2 regions of the Pseudoalteromonas sp. SCSIO 43088 genome follow, and region 1 is predicted to be linked to the other one. Evidence: predicted binding sites of a transcription regulator. Region 1 holds the regulator's gene; the other holds the start of a gene.
The links. The regulator LexA, encoded in region 1, represses DNA repair genes until DNA is damaged. The targets are predictions, from matches to a motif close to TACTGTATNNNNATACAGTA.

Region 1 (7,668 bases):
TCGCCACATGGTGGCCACCCAGTTAAACACTTTAACGCCCGTTGGTACCGAGATAAGCATGGTGGCGTACATGAAAAACAACTCGCCTGCCACAGGCATCCCTGTGGTAAACATATGATGTGCCCAAACGATAAAACTTAGCAGCGCAATCGATGAAGTTGCATACACCATAGACGCATAGCCAAATAGCTTTTTGCGCGAGAAGGTCGGTACGATAGTCGATATAATGCCAAAGGCCGGCAAAATCATGATGTACACTTCGGGGTGACCGAAGAACCAGAAAATGTGCTGGAACATCACAGGGTCGCCCCCACCGGCTGCATCAAAAAAGCTGGTTGCAAAGTATTTATCGGTCAACACCATAGTGACCGCCCCTGCTAGAACTGGCATAACAGCAATTAACAAGAATGCAGTGATTAACCATGTCCAAACAAATAGCGGCAGCTTCATCCACGTCATACCTGGCGCTCTTAGGTTGACGATAGTCACGATAACGTTAATCGCACCCATAATTGAGCTGATACCCATGATATGTACGGCAAACACAAAAAGTGCAGTGTTATCGTTGCTGTAAGTTGTTGATAGTGGTGCGTAGAAAGTCCAACCAAACGCAGGACCACCACCAGGCATAAGTAACGAAGCCAATAGGATTAAAAATGCAAATGGCAAAATCCAAAAGCTCCAGTTATTCATACGTGGTAAGGCCATATCTGGTGCGCCTATCATCATAGGTACCATCCAGTTTGCAAGCCCAGTAAATGCAGGCATAACAGCACCAAACACCATGATCAAACCATGTACGGTAGTCATTTGGTTAAAAAAGTGCGGATCAACTAACTGTAATCCAGGCTGAAACAGTTCAGCGCGGATCACCATTGCCATCGCTCCACCAATTAAAAACATGGTGAGTGAAAAAATCAGGTATAAACTACCAATGTCTTTATGATTGGTAGTGTAAAGCCAACGCTTAAAACCTTTAGCTGGATGATGATGGTCGTGATGCGCATGCCCTGTTGCTTGCTCGTTAATAACATTACTCATTAGTTCGCCTCCGCTGCTGCATCAATCGCGGCTTGAATTTGACTCGGTTGGATAACATCGCCGGTATCATTACCCCACGCGTTTCGCTTATAAGTAATAACCGCAGCAAGTTGCTTAATTGAAAGCTGTTTATCGAACGCTTGCATTGCTGTGCCAGGCTTACCGTGTAATACGATATCTATGTGATCTTTTACATCACCTAATACAATCGGGCTGCCTTTAAGTGCTGGAAAAACGCCTGGTAAGCCCATACCGGTAGGTTGGTGACATGCAGCACAGCTTGCCATATACACTTGTTCACCTAAGACCATAAGCTCTTCTTTCGGTAATGTTTGATCAAGCAAAGCAGCATCTGCTGCGGCCGCATTGGCTTTTTCTTGCTTGGCATCTGCAAGCCAATTAGCAAATTCATCTTCAGGTAAGGCTTTCACCACAACAGGCATAAAGCCATGATCTTTACCGCATAACTCAGCACATTGACCACGGTATACTCCTGGCTCGTTAATACGTGTCCACGCTTCATTGATAAACCCAGGATTTGCATCCTTTTTAACCGCAAAATCAGGCACCCACCATGAATGAATTACATCGTCTGAGGTCATTAAAAAGCGAACTTTTTTATTGATAGGAAGTACTAGCGGTTTATCTACTTCAAGCAAATAATGCTCAGTTTTCTCTGCTTGGTTGTCTATTTGGTCTTTAGGTGTAGATAGAATCGAGTAATAAGCAATGTCTTCGCCCATGTACTCGTAATGCCACTTCCATTGTGAGCCAGTCACTTTAATGGTGATATCGGCTTTAGAGGCATCTTCCATGGCAATTAAGGTTTTTGTGGCAGGCACAGCCATGGCGATTAAGATGACAAATGGAATGGCAGTCCAAAGTATTTCAACTTTTGTACTTTCATGAAATTGGGCAGGCTTGGCCCCTTTGGATTTACGGTGGTGTATTAAAGCCCAAAACATCACCGCAAATACGATGATGCCGATTACACAGCAGATAATAAATATCGTCATGTGTAACTCATAAACATTATTACTTATATCGGTCACCCCTTTACGCATATTGTATTGGCTATTTGCCAATGCAAGCTCAGGAAGTGCAAACAATATAAGCCACAAGGCGTAACGCAGTTTACCCATGTGACGGCTCCTTTAGATGCTATTGCAAGACGCAAAGCGAAAAGGCGATACAACAAGGTGCCCATTCGTTTTTCTTATTGTTCAGAGCGACTACGTATCATTTTGACCCACTTATGATACCGACCCCATGACTAACACCTCGCACATTTTTGTGTCTTTTTATTAATTAGGTGTTAATACAGTGTATTAACCAATTAGTTAAAAAATGACCAATAAGCAAGTTTTAATGATAATAAATGTTTATTTTGGTGCAGAAATAACAACTATAATCAGCGCTTTATTTAATGTTTAGGAGTAAGAACGAAATATAAAAAGAGAGGAAAACTGCGCTATATAAGGCTTTAAATGAAGAGTAAGGATTCACAAATCCTAATTAAGTAGTAAAATTTCAGTGGCGCACCAAATTGAGTCAATTTAATGCACCAAATTGGGAACGTTTACATCCAGTCAGCGTTACGAATAACACCTACCGCTAACCCCTCGATGTTGAACGACTCATGCTCAAGGTCAACCTCAATAGGCGAAAACTCTTCGTTCTCAGCGTGTAAAAGTACTTTGCGACCCGCTTTTTCTAGACGCTTAACTGTTACATCTTCATCGACTCGAGCTACAACTACTTGCCCGTTTTCAGCAACTTGTGTTCTATGTACTGCAAGCAAATCGCCATCCATAATACCAATGTCTTTCATACTCATACCATTTACACGCAGTAAGAAATCGGCAGCAGGTTTAAATAATGAAGGATCAACTTGGCAGTGACTTTCAACATGCTCTTGCGCCAAAATAGGTTCACCGGCTGCAACACGGCCAATTAAAGGTAAGCCTAGTTGCTCTGGCTCATCTTCTTCAATTAACTGAATACCGCGACTCGCCCCAGGCTTCATTTTGATCATGCCTTTTTTTGCCAGTGCTTTTAGGTGTTCTTCAGCAGCGTTGGCACTTTTAAAACCCAATGTTTGAGCTATTTCAGCACGCGTAGGTGGCATGCCTGTATCTTTAATAAAGACTTTAATTAGTTCTAAAATTTGCGATTGGCGTTTAGTTAATGGGCGCATACAACTGGTTTTCCATACAGTACATTTAACTGTGAGTATATACAGTTATTTGAAAATCGCAAATTTAAATTAACCCCATCATATTGCTACAAAACTAACATTGAACCACACCGAAAGATGCCATAAGGTATTAGCTTTAATTAGCAGGCTAAGGAAACACAATGAGTATTTGGCACCAACCAATCACGTTAGAGCTTTGCAAAGAGCTGGAACAAGGGATTACCGGTCAAGGCACTTTAATGAAAACTATGGGCATTGAGGTAACTGAAATTGGCGATGATTATTTAATGGCAACCATGCCTGCTATTCCTGAGCATCATAACCCTATGGGCATGGTCCATGGCGGAGCAAACGTTGTATTAGCAGAGACAGTGGCAAGCTATGCAGCCAATTTCGTGGTTGATTTCAATAAGTTTTATGCTGTTGGCCAAGAGATTAATGCCAACCACATGAAAGCGTCACGCAAAGGAACGTTAACAGCAACTGCGAGACCGCTGCATTTAGGTAAGCGAACTTCTGTTTGGGATATAAAAATTACCAATGCCGCAGGAGAGCTTTGCTGCGTATCAAGAATGACCGCAGCTGTTGTAGAGCGATAAATTCTGGCTATTTTTCAACAGGATAAATAGTAATTTCAATCCCTGCGCCAATTGCAGAGATACGTAACAAGGTATCGGCATGCAGGGGTTGGTTAAAGCATTTAGGCGAATTACCTGATTCAAAGCCTATATCAAATGTACGCTTTGAGCACGATAACCACTGTTTTAATGCATTGCGCGAGCAAGACTCAATAAGCTCGCAAAGCTGGTTAATTGCTTTATCTGGAGAGCTGATATCTGCGGTTGCTTCAATACGTGCTAGTTGGCGGTATTCATCTTGGTCATAATGTAAAACCATGGCGTTTTTCTTCAAATCAGCAACAAGCGCACTTATATCGTGCTTTGACTCAAGCTCCAGATCTACATTTAAAAATTGAATTTCCGACATACTCTCGTTTTTACCCTCTATTGATATCGACTGAAACTTTAACTCAGTTTTGTATATATACCAAATCTAGAATACAGTTAATGCGACATTATGCCGCATTGGCAATCTAGCTAAACAACCTAAAATAGCGCCCACATAACAATAATAACGGGGTAATAATGAATAAACGCCTGTTTAAGTATGCTCGTAAAGGGCATAAATGGCTTGGCTACTTACTTGCTTTGCAGATCTTTTTTTGGCTCTTAGGTGGGCTGGTAATGAGCTCATTACCACTTGAAAAAGTGCATGGTAAGCATCTGGCTAATCGCAGTTTAAGTAGCCCATTTTTATTGTCGGACTACCCTGCTTCAATTGATAAAATAACAGCGCAATTCGAGCAAATCGAGGGTATTAAATATAGCCATTTTTTAAATACCCCGATTATAGAAGTTACATCCTTTAGCGGTACGTTTATTTTTGATGGCAGAACAGGTGCTAAAATGCCTGCACCGAGTAAAGCGCAAATCATTGAAAATGCGCAAGCTCACCTGCTTATTGACGCAAAAATAACGCAAGCGCAGTTATTAACAAAAGGGCCTAGAGAAGTCGGTCACAAAGCCAATGTTTGGCAAATTAGCTTCGATGATTGGTTAACAACAACCTTATATTTAGATAGCCAAACCGGTAAAGTTATAACTGTGCGCAGCACCCTGTGGCGCATTTTCGACTTTTTCTGGATGCTACACATTATGGATTATGATGAGCGTGAGAACTTTAACAATCCACTACTCATCAGCTTCTCAGCCACCAGCGTACTATTTTGTATTACAGGAGTTCTCTTGTTACTACAAAACGTTCGAATTAAACGTAAAAAGCCAGCTACACGTGTTGGTCAATCAAAATAGGATTGCCATCTGGGTCGGTGATAATAAAACTCGCGTCACCGGCCTTTTGTATTTCTAATCCTTGTTGCTGAAATTGTGCAGCTAATTGCTCAAAGGTTGCAAATTCATCCAAAGCTTCGGCATTTTGATCCCACCCAGGATTAAAGGTCAGCATGGTTTTATCAAACATACCTTGAAACAAACCAATCAAATGTTCACCGTTTTTCATAATTAGCCAATGCTGCTCTATCTCCCCAGCAAACTCTTTGAAACCTAGCTTTTCATAAAACTGCTTTGAAGCACGAATATCTTTTACATTTAGACTTACAGAAAAAGCACCTAATAACATGGTTGTAATTCCTTTAATAAAAACGGCCTAACAACTATAGCTGAGTTGAAAAACTTTTCCTTTTTAGAATAGTCGCTCTAGAATAGCTGTTCCTGTAGTTCACTGATGTGATGGATATGCGTTTATTTCTATACTTAGCCCTTTGTTTTATTTTCACTTTTCCTATATCCGCTAAAGAGTTTTCGAGCTTTTACAGTACCAAAAAGCATTTAATTAAGAATCTACCAAGCAATAGTAAAAGCTTATATTGTGGTTGCGATATCAAGCGCCAAGGTAAAAAACTTGTGCCAGACCCTGATGCGTGTGGCTATATTCCTAGAAACTCTGTCACCCGTTCAGGAAAAGAGAATGCTCGCGCAAAAAGAATAGAGTGGGAGCACATTGTGCCTGCCTGGGAGTTTGGTCATCAATTACAATGCTGGCAGGATGGCGGTCGCAAAAACTGTAAAAAGGTCAGTGAAAAGTTTCGTCAAATGGAAGCTGACATTAATAACCTTGCCCCCGCTATAGGCGAGATCAATGCTGACCGTTCAAACTTTCGCTACGGTATGGTGTCAACATCAAGTGCAAGTTACGGAGCATGTCCCGTAAAAATCGATTTTAAGCAACGCGTATTTGAGCCACCCATTTATGCAAGAAAGCAAATAGCCGATACCTATTTTTATATGCAAAAAACCTATGGCTTAAAAATATCTGATAAACAACGTAAATTATTTGAATCGTGGCAAAAGCTTGAAATAGCTGAAATTAGCAATCGTAAGTCTTTATAACTAGCAGCACATTCGTTTACATTTCAGACGCTATAATTTATTGCTTTCAGATTAAGTAATTGTTAGTTTTTAAACAATTTATATAAGAAAGGAAGCACCATGTTTAAAAATAACAAACTCGCTTTAGCTGTCTTCTTAGCGGCTTCAGGCATTTCTTTATCTGGCTGCGGCGGTGGTGGCTCATCGAGCAATACCGATACCACGAATCCACCACCAACAACTTCTGAACCCACTTGGACGGCTGGTGTCTTTGATCCATCAAGCGAATTTAAAGATCAATGCACTGTACCGCGAACTGGCAATGATCCATATAACGATAATCAACCTTACCCAGATACAGCAGGCTCTGAGTTTACTGAGAAGATGTGGCTACGTTCATGGAGTGACGAAACCTATCTTTGGTACGATGAAATAGAAGACAATGACCCAGCTAACTTCAGCTCTGTCGCCGCTTACTTTGATCAATTAAAAACCTTCGAAAAAACAGATTCTGGTGCTTATAAAGATCAATTCCATTTCAGCAGGCCAACAGAAGAGTATTTTCAAGAGTCGCAATCAGGTGTGGTTTCTGGCTATGGTATCAATTGGGCATTTATCAGTAATGTTCCGCCACGAGAGTTACGTGTAGCCTATTTAGAGAGTGACTCACCAGCTGCAAATGCAGGCTTACAACGCGGTGATACTATTTTAATGGTCGACGACGTCAGCATTGACACTAATACTCAACAAGGCGTAGATATTCTAAATGAAGCGCTATTTGGGCCGACAGCTGGCGACTCGCACAATTTTGTTGTACGCAGTAATGATGGCACCGAAAAATCGTTTACTCTAATCGCAGGTAATATAACCCAAACACCTGTACAAAATGTCGATACTATTACCACAGGAGATGGCACTAAAGTTGGCTACATGCAGTTTAACAGCCATATAAGTATTGCTCAGCCTGAGCTGATAAGTGCTGTGAATAAGTTCAAAACCGACAATATCGACGAGCTTGTGATCGACCTTAGATACAATGGCGGTGGTTTATTAGCGCTTTCTTCGCAACTTGCCTATATGATTGCAGGTCCAGCTAATACGAGTGACTATTTTTACTATCAAGTCATTGAAAATGACAAGCAGCCCGAGAGCGACCCATACCCGTTTATTGATATTGAAGTCGATTATTCTACTTTCGAGGGAACAGGTAACACACTACCTGACTTAAATTTATCGAAAGTCTATGTACTCAGCACTGATAATACATGTTCAGCATCAGAAGCACTTATCAATGGCTTAAAAGGCATAGATACTGAAGTTATTTTAATAGGTGGTAAAACCTGCGGTAAACCATATGGTTTTACCCCAACGCATAACTGTGCAACCACTTACTACACCATTCAGCTAACGGGTGTGAATTACAAAGGCTTTGGCGAATACTCTGACGGCTTAGTACCAACTCCTTCACCGCAATTCGATGCA
Region 2 (7,668 bases), 1.4 Mb from region 1:
TGCAATCAAACAAATCGCAGAGATCAGCAGCGACAATTTCATACTTAATGAATTCACACCAAAACGTGATGGCGGTCGTCGATACACCACAGGACTACCTTATTAATAATTGTTATTATTTATTGTGCAAAAACAAATATACCAGATTCATTTTTATATTTATAAATTTTTTATAAATATAAATGAATTTTCTGAGTAAACACCGATGTTTTCTAAATTAGCTGCGATAGGCAGTTGACTTTACATACAAGTGTTTTTACATTAGTTCAATGAAACAAATTATCTCTCGCACTTATTTTTCGTTTTTTAGCTTCTTTAGATAGAGGAGGCTTAACTGTTTGCGAGATAAATTCACCGAATAGCTAAAGCCTCCCACTTGGGAGGCTTTTTTGTTTGTGCACTGTTTTGGAATGAGGAAACCAACATGAGCATTGATACATTAAATGCGTTACGACACGATATTAATGAAATAGATTCCGACTTATTGGTGTTACTGGCTAAAAGACGCCGTATTAGCCACAGCGTAGTTGAATATAAAATTGCCAATAACAAACCAATTCGCGATGAAGCCCGCGAACAAGCATTACTCGAAAAGCTTATTAATTATGGTAAGTCGCTAGGTCTAGATGCGTACTACATCAATAATGTGTTCCAAACTATTCTTGAAGATTCTGTTTTGAATCAACAAGCAATGCTACAAAAGAATCTAAACCCTGAAGCAATGAGCGAAAGTCATCGTGTTGCATATTTAGGTGGTCAAGGTTCTTATAGCCAATTAGCCTGCCATAAATATTTTAGCCGTCGCCCAGGTAAGCTGATTGAGATGGGCTGTTCGAGCTTTGATCAAATCACTGGTAAAGTTGAAAGTGGCCAAGCTGATTTTGGCTTACTGCCAATTGAAAACACCAGCTCAGGTAGTATTAATGAAGTGTTCGATTTATTACAACATGCACAAGTATCAATTGTCGGTGAGGTCACTCACAGCGTTGAGCACTGTTTATTAGCAATGCCAGGTACTGAGCTTTCTCACATTAATAAAATCTTTGCTCACCCACAGCCTTTTGCTCAATGTAGCCGCTTCATTCAGGGTTTAGGTGATATTCAACATGAAACCTGTGACTCAACCTTCCATGCATTACAATCAGCGGTTGAAACTACAAACAGCGCCGCTATCGGCTCAGCACAAGCAGGTAAAAATGTAGGGTTAGAAGTCGTTAAATCAGGCCTTGCAAACCAAAGCGAAAACCATAGCCGCTTCATTGTCGTCGCGCGTAACCCGTTGCAAGTATCTAAGCAAATTCCAACAAAAACCAGTTTGATTATGGCGACCAAACAACAAGCGGGTTCATTGGCTGATGCCTTGATGATTTTTAAACAACATCAAATTAACCTAGTAAAATTGGAATCTCGTCCAGTACCTGGAAACCCATGGGAAGAGGTGTTTTATGTTGACCTTGAAGCAAACCTTGATGACTTACATGTTAAGCAAGCGCTTGAAGAGCTAAAAGAACACACCCAATACACCCGTGTATTAGGCTGCTATCAAAGTGAGTCTTTGCAAGCTGTTAGTGTGTAATAGCCAACCTAGGTATGATTAATGAAAAGGAGCTCGTTGGCTCCTTTTTCGTATAATTTCATCTTAGATACTTGCACCCACTGCCCTGTCTGAGCATAATCTTGAAAACAATTTGAAATTGGAACTTTCATGAATTGGTTAGCAGAATTAGCAACTAAAAGAACACCTTGGTTATTATTAGCCGTTATTTCCCTCGCATTTGAAATCACTGCGTTATTTTTTCAATACAACATGGGCCTTGAGCCATGCATCATGTGTATTTATCAAAGAACTGCTGTTTTAGGCTTACTTGCGGCGGGTGTTATTGGTGCAATTAACCCACAAAATATGGTTGTTCGCTTAGTCGCATTTGCCACTTGGGGTGTCTCTGCAATTTGGGGTTACTTTATTGCCAAAGAACACATTGCAATGCAAAACAATACTGACCCTTTTGCATTTAGCTGTGCATTTGAACCTAACTTCCCAAGTTTTATGCCTTTGCATGAATGGATCCCTAGCTTCTTTGCCGCTACTGGTGATTGCGGAAATATCGATTGGCAGTTTGCTTCTATGAGTATGCCTGCATGGATGGAAGTGATTTTTGCAGCATTTTCAGTGGTATTTGTGGCTGTTCTAGTTAGCCGATTAGTGAGCAAAAAGTCGCTATAATGATTTATTTTTTTACTAGCCAAATCCCTGCTTTAAAAAGCTTTAAAGTAAGGCAACGCCAGCAAATTATTGCCCTTGCTTTGGCTCATTTAAGCCCAAGCAAAAAGATCATTTTATCAGTATGTAAGCTTGCCTTTTTAGCACCATTATTTTTAGGCTTGGCCTACTTTGAAGGCTGGATGCTTATTCCTTGGTTATTGTTAGCAGGCTTAAGTTACCCACTCATCACAACACCTATCGAAAACATGTTCGCATTTGCGCATTTAGACAAAGCTATCGATGAATTTAAACAGGGCGAATAACGCCCTGTTTAGGTGTATAGCCCGCTATTTATAATGTAATTTTCCCCTCAAGTTTAGCAAATAGCTTATCGCCAATTCCTTTTACTTCTTTTAATTGCTCTACCGACTTAAACGGACCTTGCTTTTTACGGTGCTCAACAATCGCTTTAGCTTTTGACTCTCCAATACCCGGTAATTGAGTAAGTTGATCTATGCTGGCTTTGTTTATACTGAGCTTTTGCATTTTAACTTGTGTTGCTTCGGTTGGTTTAACGGCGAATGCCGATGTAGCAGGTAGTAACGCAATGCTTATGGCAAGTAAAGTACTTGATAGTAATTTCATAATTTCCTCCATGATGTCCATCTTGGACAGGTAGTTAGCTATTACCCAACACTCACTCCATCGCTTGTGTTTAACCTTGGGTAACAATTTAAATAAAGCCAATGTCCCTATTATTGTCAAATTTGCTGAATAAAATTTTTCTCAAGTTACTTGCAAAGTAAGCCCCGAAGCATTACTGTATATAAAAACAGTAATCAAAGTAGCGGTATTACGCTGCAAATGCCACGCTTAAATGCAGGAGAAATCATGGCTGTTGTTGTTAAATATGTTGTAGAAAGAAACGGAGTCGAGCGCATGACGTTTACTACTAAGAAAGAAGCTGATGCGTATGACAAAATGCTCGACATTGCTGAGTCATTAGAACTAATGCTTGAAAAAGTTGATGTACCATTAAGCGAGCAACAAATTGAGTCACTGGCGCTTGAAATGGCAAAAGAAAAAGACCAATTTATGGCGGTACTTAAAGGTGCAAAAGACGCCCCAGCTAAGCCTAAAAAAGCAAAGTCAGACGACAACGTTGCTGATATAAAAGAAAAAGCGGCAAGCTAAACGCAAATTTAGATCATAAAAAAGGGCAACAGATGTTGCCCTTTTTTGTGTTTAATCAAAAACTACAGTGACGACTCAACTTCATCAAATAAGTCTGTAATTTCTTTTTTCGGCTCAGCAGTTGTAAGGCTAACAACAACAATAGCAATTGTTGATAAAATAAAGCCTGGGACAATCTCATAAATGATTGCACTTAATGCTTGGCCATCAATTGTAATTGGCGCGTAAATCCAAAACAGCACTGTTGCAGCACCAACAACCATACCACTAATAGCGCCTTGTAAGTTCATACGCTTCCAGTAAAGGCTCAGTAATACGAGTGGACCAAATGCAGCACCAAAACCTGCCCATGCATTACTCACTAAGTCTAAGATAGAGCTATTGCGGTCATAGGCTAGGTAAATAGCAAATAGAGCAACCAAAATAACACTAATACGACCTACTAAAACCAGCTCTTTTTGCGATGCACTACGGTTTAAGTAAATCTTATAAAAATCTTCGGTTAGTGAGCTTGAACAAACTAATAACTGTGATGAGATAGTACTCATAATCGCCGCTAAAATAGCTGCCAATAAGAAGCCGGCAATTAAAGGATGGAAGATAAGCTCAGACAACACTAGGAAAATCGTTTCTTTATCATCAATTGGCATTTGGTTTTCAAGCATATAAGCAGCACCAAATAGACCTGTTAGCACAGCACCAATAGCTGAAAGCGTCATCCACGACATACCCACACGGCGCATAGTCGGCATATCTTTCACAGAGCGCACAGACATAAAACGCACAATAATATGTGGTTGACCAAAATAACCAAGGCCCCATGCCATTGCAGAGATAATCGCTATCGTTGAACCACCTGCAAACCAATCCATCATATTAAGTGCATGAATTTCTGATTCTTTTGGTGAGCTTAATAATAAGTCATAGCGTGCATTTGCAAGTGTATCCATAACTGGCTGATCAAGCATGGTAAACGTTGCAATTGGCACAGCCAGCAACGAGATAAACATGATACAGCCTTGTACAAAGTCAGTCAGGCTCACTGCTAAGAAGCCACCAAACAAGGTATATAACACGACAACACCGGTTGTGATGTACAGACCCATTTCGTAGCTCATATTAAATGAGTTTTCGAACAACTTGCCGCCTGCAACAACACCTGATGAGGTATACAAGGTGAAGAAAACAATGATTACAATCGCAGAGATCACACGCAGAATATTTTTATTATCATCAAAGCGGTTCGCGAAGTAATCTGGAATGGTGATTGAGTCATTCGCCTTTTCTGTGTAAACACGTAAACGAGGCGCGACTAGGAAGTAGTTAGCCCAAGCACCGAGTACTAGACCTATGGCAATCCAAACCTTGCTTAAACCAAACAAATACATTGCACCCGGTAGACCCATTAGCAGCCAACCACTCATGTCTGATGCGCCAGCTGAAAGCGCAGCAACACTTGGTGATAAATTACGACCACCTAGCATATAGCCTGATACATCGTCGGTAGATTGCTTATAAGCATACAGCCCAATCCCCAGCATGACGATGAAGTACATTGCTAACGAAATTATCATTCCTGTTTCCAAATTAGCCTCCAAAAGTTGTTTAATGTTGGCTTTTAATCCGAATAATGACTCGCAAGTTATTTAATTTTAAGACATTATTGGGGTAAAAACCGATATCACCCATGACTATAACATGCTTCCCCCCTACAACTCCAATCAAGCAGTTCAATGGCAGGGTTTACAATTTCAACCTTTTCATAACAAAAATATGATATTTAATCGCAAGTTATAGAATTCAATTGCAATTTATCCTAGTCTTAAGATCAGAATAAAATCAGTATTTATCCTCAAATACTCGCATTTAATTAATGCTATTTCAGGCACAATGACATATATTGCTGATGGATAAATGAATTAACCGAAGTGGACATGCTAGGACTATGTATTTTTACGCTGCACGCCAACCTATTTTAGATAAGGAAAAGAAACTTGTCGGCTACGAACTCCTTTTTAGGGATGGCGTAGATAACGTGTTTCCAGACATTGATGGCGATGAAGCAACATCACGACTCATTGAAGGTAGTCAGTTCAATTTTGGTTTAGAAGATTTAACGGATAACAAACCAGCTTACATTAATTTCACTTTAGAGACACTCCAAAAAGGCTACCCTTTATTACTGGGTAAAGAACAAGTCGTTGTCGAAATTCTTGAAACTATTCAACCAGGTAAACGTTTACTTGCTCTGGTTAAAGATTTAAAAGAGCGTGGTTACACACTGGCCCTTGATGATTACATTCATCAACCTGTCTGGCGTCATTTTTATCCGTATATCGATATGATCAAAATTGACTTTTTAACCACAGACAAAGAGTCGATTGAAGCGGTTATTGAAGCGATAAAACCCCACCCGCACATCAAGTTGCTTGCCGAAAAAGTCGAAACTTACGAGAAATACCAACTTGCCCTAGAAATGGGTTTTAGTTACTTTCAAGGCTTTTTCTTTTCAAAACCGGAGATGGTACAAAGTAAAACTTTGCCACCTTCTGAGATGGCTCTTGCCGAGCTCCTATACGAAACATCAAGTATTGATTTAAACCTTAGAAAAATCACTGAGGTGTTTGAACGTGACGTTAACTTATCTTATAAGCTATTACGCTATTCAAACTCCGCGGCATTTAAACGCCGTGCCGAAATCAGCACAATCAAGCAAGCGCTTATCGTATTAGGAAGCGAAGAAATTAAACGTTTCTTGTCGCTGTTATTTGCAGCTCAAGTATCTGCAGATAAACCTGCTGAGTTAATACGTTTATCATTAACCCGCGCCCGGTTTGCTGAATTACTGGCAATTAGTCATGGTAAGTTACGCGATACAGGTATGGCTTTCTTAACAGGCATGATGTCATTAATGGATGCTATCTTAGATGAAGATATGCCAAGCGTTATGAATAAGTTACCGCTGACCAACGAAATTAAAGACGCTCTACTTAAAGATGAAGGCTTACTCGCTACCTATCTAAACCTTGTAAAATTCTATGAGCAAGCAAATTGGGAAAAAGCGAAAGAAATCCAACAACAGTTGGGCCTTAAGCCAGAAGAAGTACCGGACGCTTACCACGACGCATTAAGTTGGTCTAATGACCAAATGAGTGTGTTTGGAGACTGATGAATATCAATCTATTAATGCTATAAAAAATGCCAGCAATTGCTGGCATTTTTATTTGAATAATCTTAAAGATTTTCTAAGAAGTCTTCGTCAAAATCATCAGGCTCTTTTTCTACTGGCGGATTACCATCATGTAGCTCATATAATTGACGCTGGAAGTAAATATCCTTCATGAAGATATAAGGGTCTAGCGACTCATTTAATAGGCTCTCTTGTGGCATTAATGAAGCACGGGCCTCAACCGCTTTCAGCACGAACACTAATATTGTCTGTGGTGTTGTTAACGTGATTTCAGGTAACACAAAGTTATCTACCACATCACCTGTTAGGTTTCGTGCTGTACTTGGCCCCATACCTGGGATCATCAAGTATGCGCCATCACCTACACCCCATACACCTAAGGTTTGACCAAAGTCTTCATCGACAATTTCTAAACCCAGCGATGAAGCGACATCAAAAAAGCCGAGTAAACCTACCGTAGAGTTCACTAAAAAGCGCGCTAGGCTAATACCCATATTACCAGGTTTACCTTGCAGGCCAGCATTAACCATATCTGTTGGTGCGGTGATGTTATCGGTAAAATTAACAATGCTACGTCTTACCGGTGTTGGCGTGACTGTAACGTAGCCAACAGCTGCTGGGCGAAGAATATAAGCGTCAAGCACGTCCATATTAAAATCATACATAGGACGGTTAAACGACTGTAATGGGTCTCGCTCATCCGCTTTTTCTTCAGGTATTTGTGCGCATCCTGCAAGCACTACAAAAAAGATAAAAAATATACTGTGCCTAAACATCGGCTATCCTTAAGGTATTAACTCATTAATTAGCAACGAATATTCTTTTACGTTTGCGCGCTCTAAAACATCCGACTTGCCTTCCAACTCGCCGCTAGAAGTTACCACAGTTGCATCTTTTGATAAACGCGCAGTTAAAATAATTTTATCGACACTTGATAGATTCAAGCCTTCTACCATGGCATTGCTATCACTCAACGTCACGGTTAGCGGAAAGCTATATTCGGTCATTTTTACCACAGCTAATGGCATTTGTGGACCACTGGCTGCTTTTGCAAAAACAAATAACGTGCCGTTTTGTGGCT

Region 2: J8Z28_RS05265 (YebG family protein) is a predicted target of LexA. The motif match lies at 3,022-3,041, and genes of this name have one in related genera.

What each region holds. Positions count from the first base shown of each region.
Region 1 covers NZ_CP072675.1:3,618,842-3,626,509, forward strand. The annotation lists gene ctaD (cytochrome c oxidase subunit I) at 1-1,041, opposite strand, end outside; gene coxB (cytochrome c oxidase subunit II) at 1,041-2,183, opposite strand; gene lexA (transcriptional repressor LexA) at 2,621-3,238, opposite strand; gene J8Z28_RS16695 (PaaI family thioesterase) at 3,400-3,837, shown strand; gene J8Z28_RS16700 (hypothetical protein) at 3,845-4,225, opposite strand; gene J8Z28_RS16705 (PepSY-associated transmembrane domain-containing protein) at 4,384-5,109, shown strand; gene J8Z28_RS16710 (VOC family protein) at 5,084-5,437, opposite strand; gene J8Z28_RS16715 (endonuclease) at 5,554-6,207, shown strand; gene J8Z28_RS16720 (S41 family peptidase) at 6,307-7,668, shown strand, end outside.
Region 2 covers NZ_CP072675.1:1,147,402-1,155,069, reverse strand. The annotation lists gene J8Z28_RS05290 (bifunctional diguanylate cyclase/phosphodiesterase) at 1-90, opposite strand, end outside; gene J8Z28_RS05285 (chorismate mutase) at 425-1,576, shown strand; gene dsbB (disulfide bond formation protein DsbB) at 1,706-2,224, shown strand; gene J8Z28_RS05275 (DUF6170 family protein) at 2,224-2,526, shown strand; gene J8Z28_RS05270 (ComEA family DNA-binding protein) at 2,555-2,848, opposite strand; gene J8Z28_RS05265 (YebG family protein) at 3,095-3,397, shown strand; gene putP (sodium/proline symporter PutP) at 3,460-4,971, opposite strand; gene J8Z28_RS05255 (EAL and HDOD domain-containing protein) at 5,343-6,566, shown strand; gene J8Z28_RS05250 (MlaA family lipoprotein) at 6,632-7,363, opposite strand; gene ccmI (c-type cytochrome biogenesis protein CcmI) at 7,373-7,668, opposite strand, start outside.